One region of the Hymenobacter seoulensis genome, then DNA from elsewhere that is predicted to be linked to it. Evidence: riboswitches for the same ligand, from Rfam matches in the RefSeq annotation. Region 1 holds a riboswitch; the other holds the start of a gene.
What was found. Region 1 has a riboswitch for cobalamin ahead of ACYVHC_RS11130 (TonB-dependent receptor). Riboswitches for the same ligand answer to the same signal wherever they lie in the genome.
Positions count from the first base shown of each region.

Region 2: linked by a shared signal. The riboswitch ahead of ACYVHC_RS00965 (acyl-CoA thioesterase) and the one ahead of ACYVHC_RS11130 (TonB-dependent receptor) in region 1 are both predicted to bind cobalamin.

Region 1 is NZ_BAAGWD010000002.1:773,543-783,249, forward strand. It holds gene ACYVHC_RS11105 (B12-binding domain-containing radical SAM protein) at 1-561, opposite strand, end outside; gene ACYVHC_RS11110 (AraC family transcriptional regulator) at 747-1,319, opposite strand; gene ACYVHC_RS11115 (hypothetical protein) at 1,316-1,669, opposite strand; gene ACYVHC_RS11120 (hypothetical protein) at 1,898-2,176, shown strand; gene ACYVHC_RS11125 (YncE family protein) at 2,271-3,353, opposite strand; gene ACYVHC_RS11130 (TonB-dependent receptor) at 3,418-5,382, opposite strand; cobalamin riboswitch at 5,558-5,778, opposite strand; gene ACYVHC_RS11135 (DNA-3-methyladenine glycosylase) at 5,897-6,496, shown strand; gene ACYVHC_RS11140 (THUMP-like domain-containing protein) at 6,558-7,745, opposite strand; gene ACYVHC_RS11145 (hypothetical protein) at 7,971-8,510, opposite strand; gene ACYVHC_RS11150 (DUF4397 domain-containing protein) at 8,738-9,490, shown strand; gene ahcY (adenosylhomocysteinase) at 9,645-9,707, shown strand, end outside.
Region 2 is NZ_BAAGWD010000001.1:211,617-221,323, forward strand. It holds gene ACYVHC_RS00940 (gliding motility-associated C-terminal domain-containing protein) at 1-1,294, shown strand, start outside; gene ACYVHC_RS00945 (hypothetical protein) at 1,372-1,806, opposite strand; gene ACYVHC_RS00950 (CoA-binding protein) at 2,001-2,360, opposite strand; gene ACYVHC_RS00955 (NAD(P)/FAD-dependent oxidoreductase) at 2,461-4,035, opposite strand; gene ACYVHC_RS00960 (hypothetical protein) at 4,190-4,516, opposite strand; gene ACYVHC_RS00965 (acyl-CoA thioesterase) at 4,666-5,073, opposite strand; cobalamin riboswitch at 5,278-5,484, opposite strand; gene ACYVHC_RS00970 (MFS transporter) at 5,605-6,915, shown strand; gene ACYVHC_RS00975 (hypothetical protein) at 6,925-7,305, opposite strand; gene ACYVHC_RS00980 (DUF2911 domain-containing protein) at 7,544-8,107, shown strand; gene ACYVHC_RS00985 (DUF2911 domain-containing protein) at 8,239-8,766, shown strand; gene ACYVHC_RS00990 (TonB family protein) at 8,841-9,575, opposite strand; gene ACYVHC_RS00995 (tryptophan 2,3-dioxygenase) at 9,627-9,707, opposite strand, start outside.

The DNA.
Region 1 (9,707 bases):
GGGTTCGGTTTGCAGGGCTTCGTGTAAGGCATCAAACGTAGTAGCCGACATACCTAGCTTCTCAGCGTAGCGCGAGAAGCCGAACTGCGGGCCCACGGTTTCCTTAATCAGGTCGCCGAGGTCTTCGAGGTAGAGTGTGGCAAGATGGCGAGCCTGATCCGTAAGGCCCATGGTGCCGAAAGCCGTTTCTAGGTCGGCTACGTTGTCAAAGCGGCTGGCCTCAGGCAAAAAGCGCGAGTGGCAGATGCGCGGCGCCAGCGTGTTGTCTTTATTCTGCAGAAAGCGGATAACCGGCTCAATGGTGCTGAGGTAGCTCCGTTGGAGGCGTACCATGCGCCGGGCATTGTCGGAAAGGCTGTACGGGCTGGCTTCGATTTCAGCGAAAACCCGCCCTAGTCCTTCCTTTGAAAACAGCTTCAATACCAGCTCCAGGCCCAGATCGGCCTGCGTAACGTGGTAGCCGCGCCCGCCCAAAAAGCCCTTCAAATAGGCCGTTGCGGGGTACGGCGTATTCAGCTGCGTAAGCGGCGGGGTAATGAGCAGAATGCGAAGAGTAGACACGGCAGCAACAACCACAGACTAGCGGCAAAGGTGCCGCAAAGATAACTCCGCAAACGGCGCTTTGCCTCAGGCTACTGCCTAGTGGCCAAGCACCGCAACCGGAACGGTGCCTACGTATAACAAAAAACGCCCTGATTCAGCCGTAGCTACATCAGGGCGCTTGTATGTATGGGGCGTGCGTACGCTTAAGCCAGTTGGTCCATCGACAAACGCTTAGGCATCAGGTCGCGGCGAAATTCGCTTACTGAGCGGCCGGTTACCTGGCGGAACTGGTTGCTTAGGTGCTGGCCTGAGCTGTAGCGCATGTGCTCGGCAATTTCGCTGAGGGTCATTTCATTGTAGCTCAGCATCTCCTTCACGCGCTCAATTTTCAGGCGGATCAGGTATTTCTCGATGGTGAGGTTGGCAGTGCGCGAAAACACCTTGCTCAGATGTGAGTAGGTAGCGGCAAACCGGTCGGTGAGGAAAGCCGAGGTAGTAAGCGGCATGCGGGCGGTGCGCAGGTGCTCTAGGTATTCAACCAAGGCACCTTTAATTTGCTCAGTGAGCTGGTCGGCGCGGCCCATGAGCACGTCAAAGCCTGCTTCACGCAGAATAGGAGCCACGGAGGCAGGGTCGACGGGGGTACTTTGGTCGAGCTGTGCTTGGCCCAACGTAACGTCGGTGGGGCGGTAGCCAGCCTGTTCGAGAAGACTGCGCACGGCATCAATGCAGCGTGGGCAAACCATGTTCTTGATGTGGAGGAGCGTCGTTTTCACGGATGTTGAGTTGAGTTCAGCCGCGTTGCGGTTCGCGTGGGTTTATGGGTTGTAGTTGGGGTAGAGGCGGGCTTTGAGCGTCGAACTGGTTTCGACGGCGTTTCGGCCCATTCTTTCCCAAACCAACTGACCGCCGCCCAGTTCACAAAAGGGACAACCCCTAGGAACGTTACGGCCAGTAGCCAGAAAAATACTAAAAAAGCGCCGAACAAACGGCTAAAGAAGTGGTCCTGAACACCAAACAGGTACGCCACCAGCATCAGAGCTAATAGAAAACTGATACCGGCCAGAATACCAGCTCGTCGCAACAGCGCTCGGATGACGTCAGGATGAACAAAGGGTCGGTTCATGGCAGCTGCGAAAAGTAGACAAATATACTTGCCCGATTTATTTCGGCAGCTTCCGTCGGCCGGAGCGAGGCAGGGGTCAGGGGTACCAATGTAACATGAGCGCGTAGTAGGGTTTGGTAGTGAGGTATGCTAGTAGAACGAGAAATCATCCTACGTAAAAACCAGGGGCGCGGTCAGCCGTAAAGCACAAAATAATGTTTCTTTTCACTGCTCTTGCTCCCTAGTAACATGAAAATCTTTGTTCTCCTGCGTGCCGTAGCTGTTGCGGCTGTTTTGGTTGGTTCACTCACGGCATGCGACACTGGCGAAAAGGCTGGCGCTACCAACGTAGAGCGTGGCGACTATAAGTCAAAAGATCCGGCGGCTAACATGCCCAACAACACAACTGGCGGTGACTCAGCCACCTCCGGCCTGAACCGCAGTACCGACAACAGCCCGACAGGCCGGGAAGTTTATGAAGATGCGGCCAACCGCAAAGACAAAAACAACGATGGCATAGCCGACTAATGCGCGGCCTTACCCTATCTATACACAAAAAGCCGCCCCAATGTGGGGCGGCTTTTTGTGTATAGATAGGGTAAGGTTTATTGCTTGCCTAGGCCTAGTAAAAGGCAAAACCGTTCGGGCCGATATTAACAGTAAAGGAATCAATGGCTGTACCGTTGGCGCGGTAGCGGATTACCTTGTCAGCGGCCGTGAAACTACCGATGCCACCGTAAATGGTGTTATCCTGCGGATCAACGCCCAAGCCATAAAAGTTGCGCCGAATCAGGGGCTGTGTGGGCAGCGTGGCCTCATCAACGCCCAGCGAGTACACACCGCCCCGATACACGTAATAGAGCCGGTCTTTGGACCCGTTGATGGCCAGGCGGCCCGGCGAGCTGAGGTTGGAGCTTACCTCGCGGGTAGTAGCCGTGAGCTGGCCGGGCACAATCTTCGAGAGGCTGCCTTTGGTAGTGCGCGTGTAATCCACGGTGTAATCGGTGTTGTACACGGTTTGGCCGCCGTTCAGTACCCATACGTTGCCGTTGCGGTCCTGCACCAAGCTATTCGGCGAGTCGCCCACGGGTATCGTGCCTTCTACCTCGTCGGTGGTGGTATTGATGACCGTGACGGTGTTGGCGCCGCTGTTGGTTACGTATAGGCGGTTGCCAGCTACCAATAGCCGCTCGGGTTGCGCACCTACGGCAATGCTTTTGGTAACGCGGTTAGTTTTGAGGTCGATAACCGATACTTGACCGGCGGGCACATCGTAGGATACAGTTTCCGTTACGTAGCCTTTGTCGGCGGAAGCGGCCTCGAAATAGCGGGGCAGTTTCAGTCCCTCAATGGTGGCGGATTTGAAGTTGGGTAGCGACACCACTTCTAGCTTATTGCTATTGTTAACCACAATATAGGCCGTGCTGCCCTTTATGCTGATGCTCTGGGCCACGTCGCCGAGGTTGCGCTTGTTGGCAGCACTAAAGGCCGACTTATACAGCAGGCTGCCGCTGGTTTTGCCGAACACGCTTACTTCGGCATTGGCTTTCTGAAAGTTGCCTTCGTTTACAATCAGCACGCTATTAGTAGGCACCTCAACTGCTTCCGGATCAGAATCGGAGCCGCAGGAAGCTAGGCTAAGTGCCAAAGCCGGAGCCCATAGCAGGTGAAGGGAGCGAGCAGAAAGGGCGGAAAAGGGTGTCATACGAAAAGTAATAAGGAAAAATGGTTAGGGATGTTGCTAAAAATCTGGTTGTTACAAACTGGCCTCAGCGCCACAGTAGCCGCAAACTCAGGGCACCTGAGCGGGGCGGCATGGCGCGGTTCTGGTAGCTCTGGTAGTCTTGGTTGGTGAGGTTGTAGCCCTGCGCCAGCACGAGCAGCTTCCAGTTGGGCTGTAGCACCAGCGTGCGGCCCACAGCGGCATTTATCAGCAGATAGGAAGGGATGAACTCCGTGGCCGAGGCATCAGTAAACCGCTTGCCCGTGAAGGTGAGGGTAGTGCCGAGCTGCCACTGGTGCCACTGGTGGTCGGTGCTGAAAGCAGCCGTATGCATCGGTACAAAGGGCAGCTGCCGGCCGGTTGGGTCGGCATCATCAGGAGTGCCTTTGGTTTTGCGCGAGCTGGTGAAGCCGTACGAAGCGCGGGCCGTGAGATGATAAGTTTTCGGCTGCCATTCCAGCTGGGTGCTGGCTTCCAGACCCTGGGCGCACACCTGCCGCAGGTTGCGCGGCGACCAATACGAAACGCCCGGCGTCCATTGTACCCAGTTATCTACTAGCTGGTGGTAGCCAGTTAGCTCGGTTTGCAGCCGAAGGTGCGCCGGTGCTAGGGTTAGCACGTGCACCAAGCCGCCTTCGTAGCCCAGCCCTTGTTCAGGTAGCAGGTTGGGGTTGCCGCCGGGGCGCCAGTATCGCTCGTTGAGGGTAGGGGCACGGTAGCTGCGCGAGGCGTTGCCCTTCAGGCTAATGGCGTGGCTAGTGGTTTGCAGCGCCAGCCACTCGGCACCTAGCGTGGGCGTGAGCGGTGGCTGGCGGCCGGGCAGCACGGCCTGCCGCAGGTTCAATGACAGTTGTATTCTAGGCCGCGGGTCGTAGCGCAGCAGCGCGAAGCCGGAAAAGCGGTTTTCAGTGCGCGGGGCAGTACCATAACCATCAACTTGCGCTGCAAAATGTTGGGCCTCGGCTCCTGCCCGCACCGAGGCGTTGGGTGCCAGCCGCCACGTGTGTTCAACCTGTGCCTGGGTTGTACGCACCCTCGATTCGCTGAGGCCACTCACATCGTCGCGGTAATTGATGATGTCTTCAAACCACGCCACGCGCCCGGCCCACTCATGCGTAGTGCCTACGCGCCGATACCCGGCCAGCAGGCGGCGGCTCTGGTCGCGTTCCTGGGCGTGGGTGTTATTGGTGCCGATGCCGGGCTGAATGTGGCGGTCGGCGTCCGTGAGCCACACGGCTGCTGTCAGCTCGCCACGTTGCCCTAGCCGCAAGGCTAGGTCTTGGGTGAAGCTAAACTGCCGGAAGGCCGCGTTTTCCTGCCGACGACGGACGCGCCCGATGGCTTCAGTAGTGAAGTACGGAAAGTTGTTCTCGGCCTCCCGATACAGCAGGTTGGTACGCAGGGCCAGCTTCTGGTTGCTGAAACCAGCCTCTACGGTGCCGGCGCGCAGTCCAAAGCTGCCCAGGTCGCTTTGCACGCTTCCGTGCCAGCCCGCGCCCCAGCGCACCGGCGCTGAAAGCAGTAGCGTGCCCCCAATGGCGCCGCTGCCGTACGTGGCACTAGCCGGGCCAGGCTGAATATCGACTCGGGTGGTGGCGCTGGCCGGAAAAAGGGCTAGGTCCGCTTCGCCTAAAGAGGGTAAGTTGATGTTGAAGCCATTCCAGAGTACCGCCGTATGGCGCGCCGAGGTGCCGCGCATGGTGATGGAAGCCAGTTGGCCGGGGCCGTAGTTGCGGAGGTAAAGCGCCGTGCGCGCGCTTAGCACATCAGCCAGCGTACCGGTTTGGTAGGTGGCAAGAGCTAGCGAATCGAGGGTGATGCGGCGGCTGCCCACGGCAAACCGCTCGGGCCGGATACCGGCCACCCGCACCGTGGGCAACTGCTGGATGCGCGCCGAATCAGCCGGTATCACCGATTGCGCCACGCTGGGCACCGTGCAGGCTACTAGGCCTGCACTTAGCGCTAACCGGCAACTCTGCTTTTTCAGCAGAAGCCACTTGTTGAAATGCATCTTCCGAACCAAATTTTCGCAATCGAAAAATTCAGTTCAAAACTTCTGGGCAGGCTACTGTGCATTGCTATGCTACTAGCCCTTCCTCGAAGCCGAGGCCGAAAACAGATAGGTGCTCTGCGGCGCCGAAACGCCACTACTGTATTCATTCTCCGCCCTTCCTCCGCAGGCGCTGAACATGGGAAATGCAAAGGCAGGTCTCCTGGCTTGCTTCAGATGCGTCGCCTTCCCATTTCTCGGGCCTTCCTAAGAAAGCTTTCACAGAAACAGTGGCTTGGTGTGACGCACCAACTCATGAAGCGTACAGTTGCGGGGACAGCTCCGGATTTAAACCGAATTCCCTTTTCAGCCTCGCCCCACAATTAGGGTCTGGCCACCTTTACAGCCGCAAAGATAGAAAATGTACGGAAGCTTTAGCGCCGGGCTTGCGTAGAAGGTTTGCCCCGCGTGCCGGCCTAGGCGCCGCCAGGCGATGCGCGCTGGGTTAAACTGTACCTTATTTCTACCGCTGCTCTTGAAACTTCCCCTGGCCTTTTACCGGCGTCCTGATCCGGTTGTCATCGCCCAAGAACTGCTGGGCAAGCACCTGTTCACCCGTATCAACGGCGTCCTGACGGGTGGCCGCATCGTCGAGACGGAGGCGTATGCTCACCTCAACGACCAAGCATGCCATTCGCACCTAGGGCGCTACACTGCTCGAACCCGCATCATGTACGAGCCCGGCGGCGTGGCCTATACCTACCTGATTTATGGGCGCTACACGCTGTTCAACCTTATTACGAACGAGGAAGGCAAGGCCGACGCCGTCCTGATTCGGGGGCTGGAGCCGCTGGAGGGAATTCCGGAAATGCTGCTGCGCCGCGACATGTCCTCCGTAAAGCGCAACCTGACCGGCGGCCCTGGCTTGCTCACGCAAGCACTTGGTATTACCACCGCCCATTACGGCACCGATCTGACAGGTGATACTATCTGGCTGGAGGACGTTGGAGAGGCAGTAAACGGAGCGGAAATAGTAGCGTCCCCGCGCGTGGGCATTGACTACGCTGGCGCCGATGCCGCACTGCCCTGGCGTTTCCGCTTGAAAGGCAACCCCTGGACTAGCCCCGCCAAATAGCCAAACCGCCCCCGCCTGAGCAGAACTGTTCAGGCGGGGGCGGTTATATTGGATGCTATGGTTACAGCTTCTCGCAGACCAGCACCATCAGCTTGCCTTCCAGATTGGTGGTAGCAAACAGATACAGGTCGCCGCCTTCTCTAATGCCGGTGCGGTGCCGGAACTCAGCTACGGTATCAGGGAAATTGCGCGTCGTGACGTGGGCCCGTACATCAGGTCCCAGGTAGGTGCGCAACGCCTGGCCATCGTATTTCTCTACCCCTTTGATTCGGAAAATGCGGCCCGGAAACTCGGGGCGCAGGGTATCGGAGGTGTACAGATGACTGTGCTGGTGCAGTTTCAGCAACTCAAAAGCCGTTCCGATGCTTTTAAAGGCCCCGGCTTTCAATACGGCTACATTTGGCTCATAGAGGAACTGTTGCGGCTCGGCGTAGCGCGCAATGGCTCGCGCCTCCCGCGCTCGGTTCAGCCGAAACTCCTGCTGCTTGCCTGTGCGCAGTAAATTCACCGTGAAGCGCTCCGGATCTACGGCTGGTTCCGCGGTAAGCTCATACAACACCTCCTTGCACTCATTATCGACTGACACCACCCACAGGCGGCGCACGTGGCGCAACTCCTGAATGGCCAGCTCAATGTCAAGCATAGGCGAAGTTTTCAGTAGTACGCGCTGGCTTTTTTGCAGCAGCAGCGGCATGATGCGCAGCACGTCGGGCTCACAATCCTGCAACCGAAATATTTTCTTGGCGGCTGTGTCCCGGCGTGCGGGGTCGAGGTATAGCCAATCGAAGGTGTCCGGCGTATTGCGCAAAAAGTGCGTAGCATCCTCGTTGTGGCACTGCACGTTTTCAATACCTAGTTGCGCCAAGTTGTAGCGCACTACATCCGTAAGTGCCGCATTACGCTCCACATAATGCACCTCGGACACGGTAGCAGCAAAATATGCCGAGTCAACCCCGAAGCCACCGGTCAGGTCTGCTAGCCTTTCTCCCTGCACCAAAGAGGCTTTAAACGCGGCAGTTCGGGCAGAGGAAGCCTGCTCTACGGATAGCGTGGGCGGAAAAACGAGGTCTGGGTTATCGGCCCAGGTAGGGAGTTTGGCGCGAGCTTTTTGGCGGGCCTGGATTTGGCGAACCAAGTCCGGAATGGGCAGGCCGGGGTAGCGGCGGGCTTGCAAAGCAAGTTGGGCTGGGTCGTCGTGCAGGTGCTCGGCAACGTATCGCCGAGCTGCTGTCGGCAGCGGGTATTCCATGTAGGTTTCCTACGAAAGTACGTCAGGGTCGGACGTGAGCCAGGCCCCGGGCAAAGCAAAAGGGAGCGCCAAACGTAGGCAGAAACGCGCGAGGTTTCCCTTGCGCCAGCTTACTTGGTAGCCATCAGATAAAAAAAGTATTCCGGACCGAGCCAGAAACCACGCTGCCACAACTGGCAAACGAAGCGTTCTAGGCTCGGCCCGGAATAAAAAAAGCAAGTGGTATTACCGCAGGCTCCAACTCAACGCCAGCATTGGCTTGCCGGTGCGGCTAGCAGCCAGCCCCACCGAAGTAGGCCGGAGCTGCAGCGCGCCATGCCGGGCCGCCGGAGCACCTGCGTTGTACGACTCCACCGCCCGCTGAAAATGCGAGTTGGTGTTGCGCGAAATAAAGATGTTGCTTAATAGGCTAGCCAGTGCTACGCCAGCCGCCACCTGCTGGGTGTTGTTGAAGTACTGCTGCTTTTCATCCAGCGACAACACCTGCTGGCTGTACAGGCCCACGGCACTCACAAACGTAAGGCGTTCAGCCAGAAACAGCCATTTTTGGCGGCGGTAACGGTTTAGGTTATCCAACGCCTCCTGATTGCCGGCCAGGTAAGGGCGCAAACGCTGCCCAAAGAAGCCCGCGCTGCGGTAATCCGCATCCGTGGTGCTGTATCCTGTCGTGAAAAAGAAGTTTTTCTGCACCCCATTCAGGCCGCGCTCCTTGTCTTCGGGGCTTAGGCGAATAACGGTAGGAGCCAATTGCGCCTTGCTCGTCATCGACAAGCCAAGAACGCAGGAAGCAACAAGCGCAGAACGACGTAAAACGCCTAAATGAGGGGATGAAAGCAATTGGGGCATGAAGACAAATTTACAGCACAAATACTCAGGTCACTAAGCGCCCCAGCGAGAAAAAAGTGCAATTCGTCGAGGAAAAGTTTTAGTTGTCATCCAACAAAATCAGGAGTGCCTTCGTTCTGACGGGCAATTCACCAATTTTCATGCATATGAAAACCCTGAACTCCTTCCTGCGCCCAGCTGCTTTGCTTACCCTTCTGCCTGCTGCACTCGCTTTTTCCTCCTGCTCCGATGACAACGATAACGAGGCTGCCCCGGATCAGAGCAGTGTATTGATTTCGCATGCGGCGGCCTCTGTCAACACGCAGGTAACAGCCTTGGTTGATGACAAGCAGGTAGGGCAGCTGAACTATGGTCAGAGCAGCCCTTACCTGAAGGTAAACTCTGGTGCCCCCACGCTGAAGATTAATAACGGCACTCAGACAGCCACTCAGCAAGCCTTAACTCTTTCGAAAGACCAGAATTACTCGGTTTTTGTATACTCGCCCACCGCTAGTATTGGTAGTGCAGCGCTGTTGCCCGTGACAGATGACTTGTCAGTGCCCGCTGCTAACCAGGCAAAAATCCGTTTGGTGCACTTAGCTGTAGGTGCTCCCTCCCCTGTCAGACTGAGCGTGCCTTCTCCGGTGCCCGGTGGTGCTTACACCGATCTGACCCCGGATGTAGCATTTGCCGCCGCCTCTGGTTTTGTGGTGGTGAACGCCGGGCCTCTTAACCTGAGTGTAACATCTACTGGCACTCTACGGACCCAGGTATTAGCAGTAGGTGATGGAACTGGCACCGGTACGGGTACAAAAACCTTTGAAGCCGGTAAGATATACACGGTTGTAGTACGTGGCATTGCTGGCGCAGGAGTTCCTGCTGCTCAACAGGCTCAAGCTGTTATCATCCAAAACAACTAGGTAGCACTGTTGCTTTAACCTTCCGGAAAGCCTACCTTCATCAGAGGGTAGGCTTTTCTGTTTAAAGCGCTGACTGTCAGCGGCGGCAGAAAAACAGCAACAAATTGAGTACCTTTGTGGTTGAAAAGCGACAACGCATCCAGCTATCTACATCATGGTTGATACCAAGACTACGGCTTACGCTCCGTACAAAGTAAAAGACATGTCTCTGGCCGAA
Region 2 (9,707 bases), on a different contig from region 1:
CAGCGTGCTGCTTGATGGCCCCGGGCGCTACGCCGCCACCTGCAATAACAACCCGGGAGTAGTGCCCGTGGGCAGTGGCGTAGGGGTAGTGAGCGTAAGTGGTACTGCCCTAGTTACGGCACAGTTTCGCTTTGACGCCCGTTGTGGTGATGCCCGCCCCGTTCCGTATGATGTGCTGATAACTGGCACCGACGAAAACTGCAATAAGAAAACCGGGGCTACCGTTTTCCGCATAACTGTAGTGCCGCTCACTATCACCGGCTCGCCCTTTTACTGCCCGGAAGGGGCTAGCGCCCTTCTCTACACCGTGAACGGTCTGCCCGGTGAAGCGTACCAGTGGTCTGTGGCTGAGGGAGCGATAGTGCAGGGGCAGGGTACCAATACCGTGCAGGTTAGCCTGCCGCCGGGGGCTAGTAACACGGTGCTGAGCGTAGCACAGACCGGCGGGTGCTCAGCCAGCTTTACCCTGAAACCCGATAACGCCCAGGTGCAGCTAGATGCCGCCTCCGTTGACACATCTGACCGCAGCATTACCTTGAGCTTAGCTGTACCGAACAATGCCGTTAATGTGAGCCAGGTGCGCGTACTGCGGCGTGCAGCCGGCAGCACTGGTCCGTTTGCCACCGTAGGCACCGCAGCCAATACGGCCACTACTTTCCTAGATACGGGCCTAGACGCCGATGCCAGCGCCTACCATTATCGACTGGAGTTGCTGAACGCCTGCGGAACCGTGCTGAGCAGCCAACAACACACTACCATCCTAACCAAGGCTACCGCCACCGAAGCTCCTGATACGCGTGTGCCCGGCACGGTACAGGTAAGCTGGAGTCCCTACGAAGGCTTTGTGGTGCAGCAGTACCGCATCAGCCGTGTAGCCGATACTGGCCCGCCGGAAATTGTAGCTACCGTCAGCGGAACTACGCTTTCGGCGGTATTACCTAGCGGTCCGGCTGGCTTCGGGCAGTGCTTTCGGGTAGAGGCAGTGAGTACGGATGCTACCCCGCGAACCTCCCGCTCCAACGATGCCTGCGTTTCGTTTGAGAATAAGCTGGGCTTCTACAATATCATCACCCCCAATGGCGACCGGAAAAACGACGTGCTTACCATTGATAATGTCCGGCTTTATCCCAGCAACACGCTGGCCATTTACAACCGCTATGGCAAGCAGGTGTACCACACCCGCAACTACCAGAATACTTTTGGTGGTGAGGGCTGTGTGCCGGGCATGTACTACTATCTTTTCACGCTGGATAACGGTAGGTCGTATAAAGGCTGGTTTGAAATTGCCCGTTAGCCTAGGTGCTTGAAACCGAGAAAGCCAGACCCACAGGTGATCTAGCTTTCTCGGTTTATAAGAAGGGTAGTAGCTGCTTACAACGTTGCCGAAATAGTAGCCGCTCGGGCGCCTGCCGTATTTACGGGGGTAGCGCCCGTAAGCGTAACCGTGTTTTTTACCACGCCATCCACCAAAATAGTAGCCGTCAGTGTCGTGTTTATCGGGACGGCGCCGGCCTGGCCTGAAACGGGTTGAAAACCAACCTCCGCAGTAAAGGTAGTACCAGCGGCTACCGGTTTCTCCTCATGCATGAACGTTTCATTGCCCTGAAAAGCGTTTTTAGAATATACCGTGGTTGTGCTTTTTCCCGCATCCATCAGCACCCGCATATCGGCGGCATAACCGCTCGTCATGTTGGTGGCCCGGATATTAACCCGAACGGTATGGGAGGGAGCCACATCCCCGGTTTGCGTAACACAGCTGGCTGCCGCAAATACACCCGGAATAAGCAAGAGGAGAGCTTTTTTCATATAGGTAGCAAAAAAGGATAAGTAAAAAGGCAGCAAAAATCTGATTTCTTGAATTGAACAATATTTGTGCCGGGTTGAATCAATAGGAGGGTCTAGTATCGTAACTAGCCTGAATAAAACAAAGCCGCGCCCTACCGCCTGAACGTGGTTCAGAGAGTAGGGCGCTGCGAGCAGGGTTACTGATACTTAGAAGGCTAGTACTGGCCTACCGAAAGCATAACTAAGGTGCAGGCTTCTTCGGTGCGGATGCCGCGCTGCTGGGCCAGCTCCTCTAGCTCCGGATTTTCGGTGCCGGGGTTGAAAATGATACGCTTGGGGTTTAGGTCCAGAATATAATCGTACCAGCCGGGCTGGTTTTGCGGGCCCACGTACAGCGTTACCGTATCCACATCGGTAGCCGTGGGGCGGTCCGTCCGGATATCAAGGCCCGCCACCTGGCCTTTACGAATACCAACGGGCACCACTTCGTGGCCGTGGTTTTTAAGCTGATGCACCGCCCGGTAGGCGTAGCGTGAGGGGTTATCACTAGCCCCAAGAACAAGGGTCTTTTTCATATGCTGCGAGCGTTCAGCCTGAGGCCGTCGGCTGTTTGTAGTGAGAAAGGAAAACGTAGTGCTGAGGTTATACGAGCAAAAGCGGGCTAGCAGCCATGTACTAGGCCCTAATAGAAGCCAAAACGGCCTCGGCGCACCGCTCCCCATCCATAGCCGCCGACACAATACCGCCAGCGTACCCAGCACCTTCGCCGCACGGAAACAGGCCGCGTACCACGGGGTGTTGCAGCGTGTCCCGGTCGCGCGGAATCCGGACGGGCGAGGAGGTGCGGCTTTCTACCCCCACAATCTGAGCCAAGTTGGTGGCGTACCCCGGAATCTTACGCCCAAAGTTCTGGAAGCCTTGGCGCAGCCGCTCCGCCAGTCCTGCACCCAGCACTTTGTCCATCGGCACCGACACGAGACCGGGCTGGTAGCTAGTTTCCAGCAGCTCCGGCGAAACTTTGCTTTTCAAAAAGTCGCCGAGGCGCTGGGCGGGTGCTAGCTGCGTGTTGCCGGCCAACTGGCAGGCGCGCTGCTCAATCTGCTGCTGAAACCGCAGGCCCGCCAAGGCCCCGTACTGGCGCACATCCATGTCCTCTAGCTCCACGGCCGCTACTATACCGGAATTAGCAAAGCGTGAATCGCGGCGGCTAGGGCTCATGCCATTCACCACCACCTCACCCGGAGCGGTGGCTGCCGGCACAATAAAGCCGCCGGGGCACATGCAAAAGGAAAATACGCCACGCTGCTGGCTTTTCCACTGGGTTTGATGCACCAAAGAGTACGAAGCAGCTGGCAGTACACCCCGGTCTTGGCGGCGGTACTGGGCTTGGTCGATGAGCTGTTGCGGGTGCTCTACGCGCACACCCAAGGCAAACGGCTTGGCCTCAATCAGCACACCTCGGCGGTGCAGCAGTTCATAAATGTCGCGGGCGGAGTGGCCAGTAGCCAGAATCACGGCATCGGCTTCCAGCGCTTGGCCACTAGCCGTTACCACGCCGCGTAAGTGGTTGTGCTCCAGAATCAGGTCATCCACGCGGGTTTCGAAGTGCACTTCGCCCCCAGCTTGCAGCACACTATCACGCAGGGCGGCCACCACATAGGGCAGCTTGTTGGTGCCAATGTGCGGATGCGCATCGACGAGGATATCGGGGGTAGCGCCGTGCTGCACCAGCAGGCGCAGAATCCGCTGGATGTCGCCGCGCTTGGTGGAGCGGGTATAGAGCTTGCCATCGGAATACGTGCCGGCGCCGCCTTCTCCAAAACAATAGTTGGAGTCAGGGTTGACCAGGTGCTCTTTGTTGAGGGCGGCTAGGTCGCGGCGGCGGGTACGTACGTCTTTGCCGCGCTCCACCACAATGGGCTTTATGCCCAGCTCAATAGCTCGCAACGCCGCAAACAGCCCGGCTGGCCCGGCACCTACTATAAGGACCGAGCGACGGGCCTGGCTGACATCAGGATACGTAAACCAGGGGCCAAACAGCTCAGCCGGCGGTGGGGTCTGGTAGATGTCGGCGCGTAGGCGCACGAGCGGCTGGCGGCCCCGAGCATCAATGGAGCGTTTGCGCAAATGCACAAAATCGGCCTGGCCAGGCACTAGGCCGGCGGCATCGAGCAAGGCCCGGTAGCGGGCTAGCTCATCGAAAGCTACCTCCGGCGGGAGCAGCAGTTCAATTTCTTGGGTAGTAGGCATACTAAAGGTGAAAGGGAGTTAGCCTTTGAACCGTAAGGACTGTAACGGAAGTGCAAAGATACGCAGCTCTAAAGCAGCAAAAAGCCCCGAAAAGCTGCAACGAGCTTTCCGAGGCTTATATACGGGTGCGGAACCAGTGAAAAATGGCGTGGGGCTAGTAGTGCCCCTCGGATGGCGTTCCTCCGGAGGAAGACTGCAAACGGGGCCAGAATTTCTCCATCGATTCGTTGAAGAGCGTTAGCGCCTGCGTCCGGACTTCGCCGGAGGGATGGCGTAGCAGATTGCCCAGCAGATGCCGGTACATTTCGGTTGTAACTTCTAACCCTTTGGCGCTTACAAGGCCGTGGTGAAGTAGGTCGCAGTTAGCGGCCACTGAATTTGCCATAGAGTCGGTTAGTTCTTCGCGGGCTACATCCGCTTCCCGAAATGACTGTTCCAAACGGGCATTCATTTCAGGTGAGTAATTCTTTTCAGTTGCCATACTATAGGACAAGGGAACGGCATTTCAAACGTGAAACACGACAATAAAGGTTCAGTCTCCTATAAAAATAATCCTGTAACTCACCCGTAACACGCTTGTTTCGAAGCACTCACCTCGTAGCATCTCGGCAAGCAGTAATGGCCCGTTTCCTATACGGCAGCCACATCGGGGCTCAGAATCCGGACTGGACGCTTGTGCTCATCAATGGCCACAAACGTGAATAAGCCCGACACAGCCCGGTGTCGTTCCTCGGAATACATTTGCTCCACAAACAGCTCTACTCGCACCTTAAGGCTAGTGTTGCCTACGTGCTCCACGCGCCCGATCAGCTCAACTAAGGTACCCCCAGGAATAGGGTGGGTAAAGTCAACTTTATCAGATGACACCGTGACCATTTTGAGGCGGCTAAAGCGGGTAGCAGTTATGAAGGCCACTTCGTCCATGAGGTGCAGGGTAGTGCCCCCAAACAGGGTATCGTAGTGGTTGGTGGTGTTGGGAAAAACGGCTTTAAAAATGCGCGTTTCGGCCCGGCTGATTTTTTCGGCAAGCGTTGACATTAGAGCAGGAAAGGTGAAAAGTGAAACCACAGCTAGTGCTTTGGTCTGCCTCCGTGGGGTCCTGTTGCTAGCCTAAAATGCGCTTACCGAGGTGCTAGGTGCGTTCGTGCCTTTCACCCCCGCAGATACCTAGTAGTGGTAGAGGGATACTTCAACGAGCTCCATAGCAGCACCCGACAAGGCCCTCAAGTCGCGAAGGAACCTTCTCATCAACAGCGGCAGGCAGGTCTCCTGACTTGTACCCTGCTTTCCGCCCTTCTCACCCGGGTACATGCCGGGCAATGGGCTAACCGGAAAGCAGCCGCGGCCCGTAGGCCGCCGGTACTTACAGTAGCGCGTCTGTCCGGGAGTTGCACCCGGTTCCCTTTTCGTGCTGGCCTAGGGCCAGCAACCTGCCGCTCGTCTGACTGGAATAACAGACAAAGAACGATTCGCCAAAGGTAGCAGAACCTGGCACAGATGCGCGGACCACTGCCGGCGCTTACTGGTATTCCGCTATTTTCGGCCGCTGGCTTTCCTCGCATCCTTCCTATGGCTTATTCTGTTTCTCAGGCGCCGCGCACCATGGCCTCGCGCATCCGCTCCATTTTTAGCGGTTCCGTGGGCAACCTAGTGGAGTGGTACGACTGGTACGTGTACTCGGCGTTTGCCTTGTATTTCGCGCCAGCGTTCTTTCCGAAGGGCGACCTGACGGCGCAACTCCTTAACTCGGCGGCCATTTTTGCAGTGGGCTTTCTGATGCGGCCGCTGGGCGGTTGGCTGATGGGCGTGTACGCTGACCGCGCCGGGCGCAAGGCGGCGCTGCTGGCCTCGGTGCTCCTGATGTGTGGCGGCTCCTTACTCATTGCCCTCACGCCTTCTTACCAGCAGATTGGGGTAGCGGCGCCGGTGCTGCTGGTGCTGGCGCGCCTGCTACAGGGCCTGAGCGTGGGCGGCGAGTACGGCACCTCGGCTACCTACCTGAGCGAAATGGCCGACCAGCGCAACCGGGGCTTCTTTTCCAGCTTTCAATACGTCACCCTGATTGCCGGGCAACTGCTGGCCCTGTTTGTGCAGCTAGGTCTGCAACAGGCCTTAACCTCCGACCAAATGTACGCCTGGGGTTGGCGGGTGCCTTTCGGTATTGGAGCGGCCGCGGCCCTAGTAGCGTTGTATCTGCGGCGCGCCATGGAAGAAACCGATGCCTTCACCCGCCACGCCACCACCGACGAAGCGCAAGCAAACAAGCCCAGCCAACTAACCTTGCTGCTCCGCCACCCGCGCGAAGTCCTGACGGTGGTGGGGCTTACCTTGGGCGGCACGGTTGTGTTCTACACCTTTACTACCTACATCCAGAAGTTTCTGGTGAATACTACCGGCTTCACGAAGGGGCAGGCGACGCTGGTTTCCTTTGGTGCCCTAGGGGTAGCGATGCTGCTGCAGCCATTACTAGGTGCCGTTTCCGACCGAATCGGGCGTCGGCCGGTGCTGTTGTTTTTCGGGGTAGGTGCCACACTGCTAACCGTGCCGCTGCTGAAGGCCCTGGAGCATGCTTCCGGGCCCGGCGCGGCGTTTGGGTTGCTTGTGGTGGCACTGGTAGTAGTCAGCGGCTATACCTCCATCAATGCAGTGGTGAAAGCCGAGCTATTCCCGACTGAAATCAGAGCCCTGGGAGTAGGGTTGCCGTATGCGCTTACGGTAGCCATTTTCGGAGGTACTGCCGAGTATATTGCCCTCCTGGCCAAGGAGCGCGGGGTAGAGCAGTGGTTTTACTGGTACGTGACGGCCTGCGCTGCCGCCTCCCTGGTCGTGTACCTACGCATGCCCGACACCCGCACTACCTCCCGCATAGAGGCCGAGTAGCGCCGCGAATTACTTCACGGTGAGAGTATCCGTGAGCACGGCATTATCAGCTTTGAGAAAGTGGACCACGTATTTGCCGGGTTGCGCCGCCGTGAAGGTATACGTGCCCTTATAGTCGGTTTTCGTTTGCGCACACACGCAGCCCTCGTACCGAACCAGCGGGCTCAGGTAGATATTGTTGCCCTGGCGGTTTTCCTCCAGCTTTACAAACTGGCCGCAGCTGTTCACAATCGGGATGGTGTAGTATACTTCCAGCGGGGTGCTGGTAGTGCCGGTTTTTACGCTGGAAAGCGCGCTTACAGGCGCTAGCACGTTCGTGACGCAGGAGTCTTCCTTCTGCTCCAGGGACTGGCAGGCACCCAGCAGGATAGGAAGCGCAAGGAGTGTCAAAAACTGTATTTTTTTAGGAAACTGAAAGGACATACGGTGTAAGTAAATGAAAAGCGATTACGTAGTAAGAGTGAGTATGCTAGCGGAAAGGTTGCATTTTTCGGGGCGTTTTAACGCAACATTGGCAAAGAAAGCAACCCGCTCAACGTAGTTAAGGTATAATTCTTGCTCTAAGGTTCCCACCTTCTCATCCACACTCGGTACGGGACTGTAATTCAGGTTCCCGGTTCATTCTTACATGACTCTCATGTCCTATATGCACCCGCTCACGCGGTATTTTAATCTGCTGACGCTTCTGCTACTGGTAGGAGTTGCGGCTTGTACTCAAGAAAAAAATCCAGAAGAAAAGCCCACTCGCCCCAGTCCCCAGGCCACGGTAACTGGCGGCGTAACCAATGCTACCTTCACCATTCGCTACAGCCGTCCCTCAGCTAAGGAGCGCAAGATATTTGGGGGCCTAGTTCCGTATGGCCAAGTGTGGCGCACCGGGGCTAATGAGGCTACTACCTTCACCGTAACCGAAAACGTGCTGGTGCAGGGCCAGCCCTTGCCAGCCGGCACCTACGCCCTGTTCACCATCCCGACGGAAAAATCCTGGACAATTATTTTCAACCAGACCCCTAATCAGTGGGGTGCCTACGAATACCAGCCGGAGCAAGATATTCTGCGTGTGCAAGCCAAACCGGCGCCTACTACCGGCCTGGTAGAGCAGTTTCTGATAACGGCCAACCAAGCCGGTGAGGTAACCCTGGCCTGGGAGAATACTCAAGTCAGCTTCGTGGTACGTGAGGCCCCGCAGTAGTCGCTTTGGGTAATTGGTTGGTTATAAAGCGGTAATCAGCTCCGCGTTAGGTATTAATCATTGCGTTGCGTCGGAATTTTTACTAGCTAGCTCTTGACTCTCAAGTGTTCATCCATCAAGCCTTACTGCCCATGAAAACGCTACCTGCCCGTATTATTTTCACGCTGAGTTGGCTGTGCCTGATGGTGCTGATGGCACCGGCTTTTGCTCAGAATCCCGCCGAAGACAAGTCGAAGCGCCCGAGCCCGGCTGCTACGGTGACGGGAGCCGACTTTACTATAGAGTACAGCCGCCCTTCCATGAAAGGCCGGAAAATCTTCGGCGAGCTAGTGCCCTTCAGCCAGGTGTGGCGCACCGGAGCCAACGAGGCTACTACGTTTGAAGCTAAAAAAGCCGTTACCATCAATGGCCAAGCATTGCCTGCTGGTAAATATGCCTTGTTTACTATCCCTACGGAAAAGGAGTGGACCATCATCTTCAACAAAACTGCTGAGCAGTGGGGCTCCTATAAGTACGATGCCAAACAAGACGCCCTTCGGCTGAAGGTGAAGCCCACGAATACCCTGCAGCCCGTGGAGCAGTTCACCATCTCCACCGACAAAGCTGGAGTGGTAACTATGGCCTGGGAAAACTCGCAGGTTAGCTTCACGGTGAAGTAGATAACAATCCGGCGCAACGCACTTCGGGCCGCTACCCCTCTCCGCAAGGTGAAAGGGTAGCGGCCCGAAGTGTTTTACATCATCCTGAAGTTGATAGGAACCTCAACTACCGTTGCTACTGGCTGCTGCTGAAGCAGCGCCGGAAGCCAGGCGTCCGGAATGAGCTTTACCACGCGTAGTGCCTCTTGGTCGCATTCTGGGCTGATGCCGGACTTTATCCGATGGCCAGACGCATGGCCTTGCGCATCCACAATAAACTCAATACGAACCTCACCTTGGGTTCTCTTGCGCATAGCCTGCACCGGATACCTCATCTGGGAGCCCATGGCGGCATGCATGGCCGCCTGCCCGCCCACGTACATAGCCGGCCGATCCAGCAACGACTGTTGGGTTTCAGAGCCGCTTACTACTGTGTACAAGGTGGCCCGCTCTTTGGGAGTTACGAGGGCATAGCGCAGTTGCTGGCTAGTGTAGTCGTAGGTCTGGATAAGGGTATCACCGCGCGAGTAATAGTCCCAGGCGCCTACTTTCTGGCCCCGCGAAAATGTGCCCTTGGCCGCCCGCGTACCATCTCGGTTGTATTCAGTCCAGGTACTGTCGGGGAGCCCTAGCTTATAAAACCCGGTAAGGCTAGGTTGAGCTCCCCGCATTCGGGTGAAAGGCCCGTGTTTTACGTTGGGCTTGCTGCGCAATACGTAGTATGTTTCCTTTTCGTAGCGCCCCAGCTGGGTTTCCACTTTTTTGGTTTCCTGGGCCACTCCCGCAGTGGCAACCAGAAGCAAGGAGGCAAGCAAGCCGGGTATTTTCATACTAGGTACGTATATCAAGTAAAGTGTATGTAGTGTAATAGCAAAGAACTATTATCCGCCCAGCACGCTTTCTACCCAGGCTTTGCCCCAGTCAGCAAGGTCCTCTTGGGTCCAGAGCTGAGGATAGAAAAT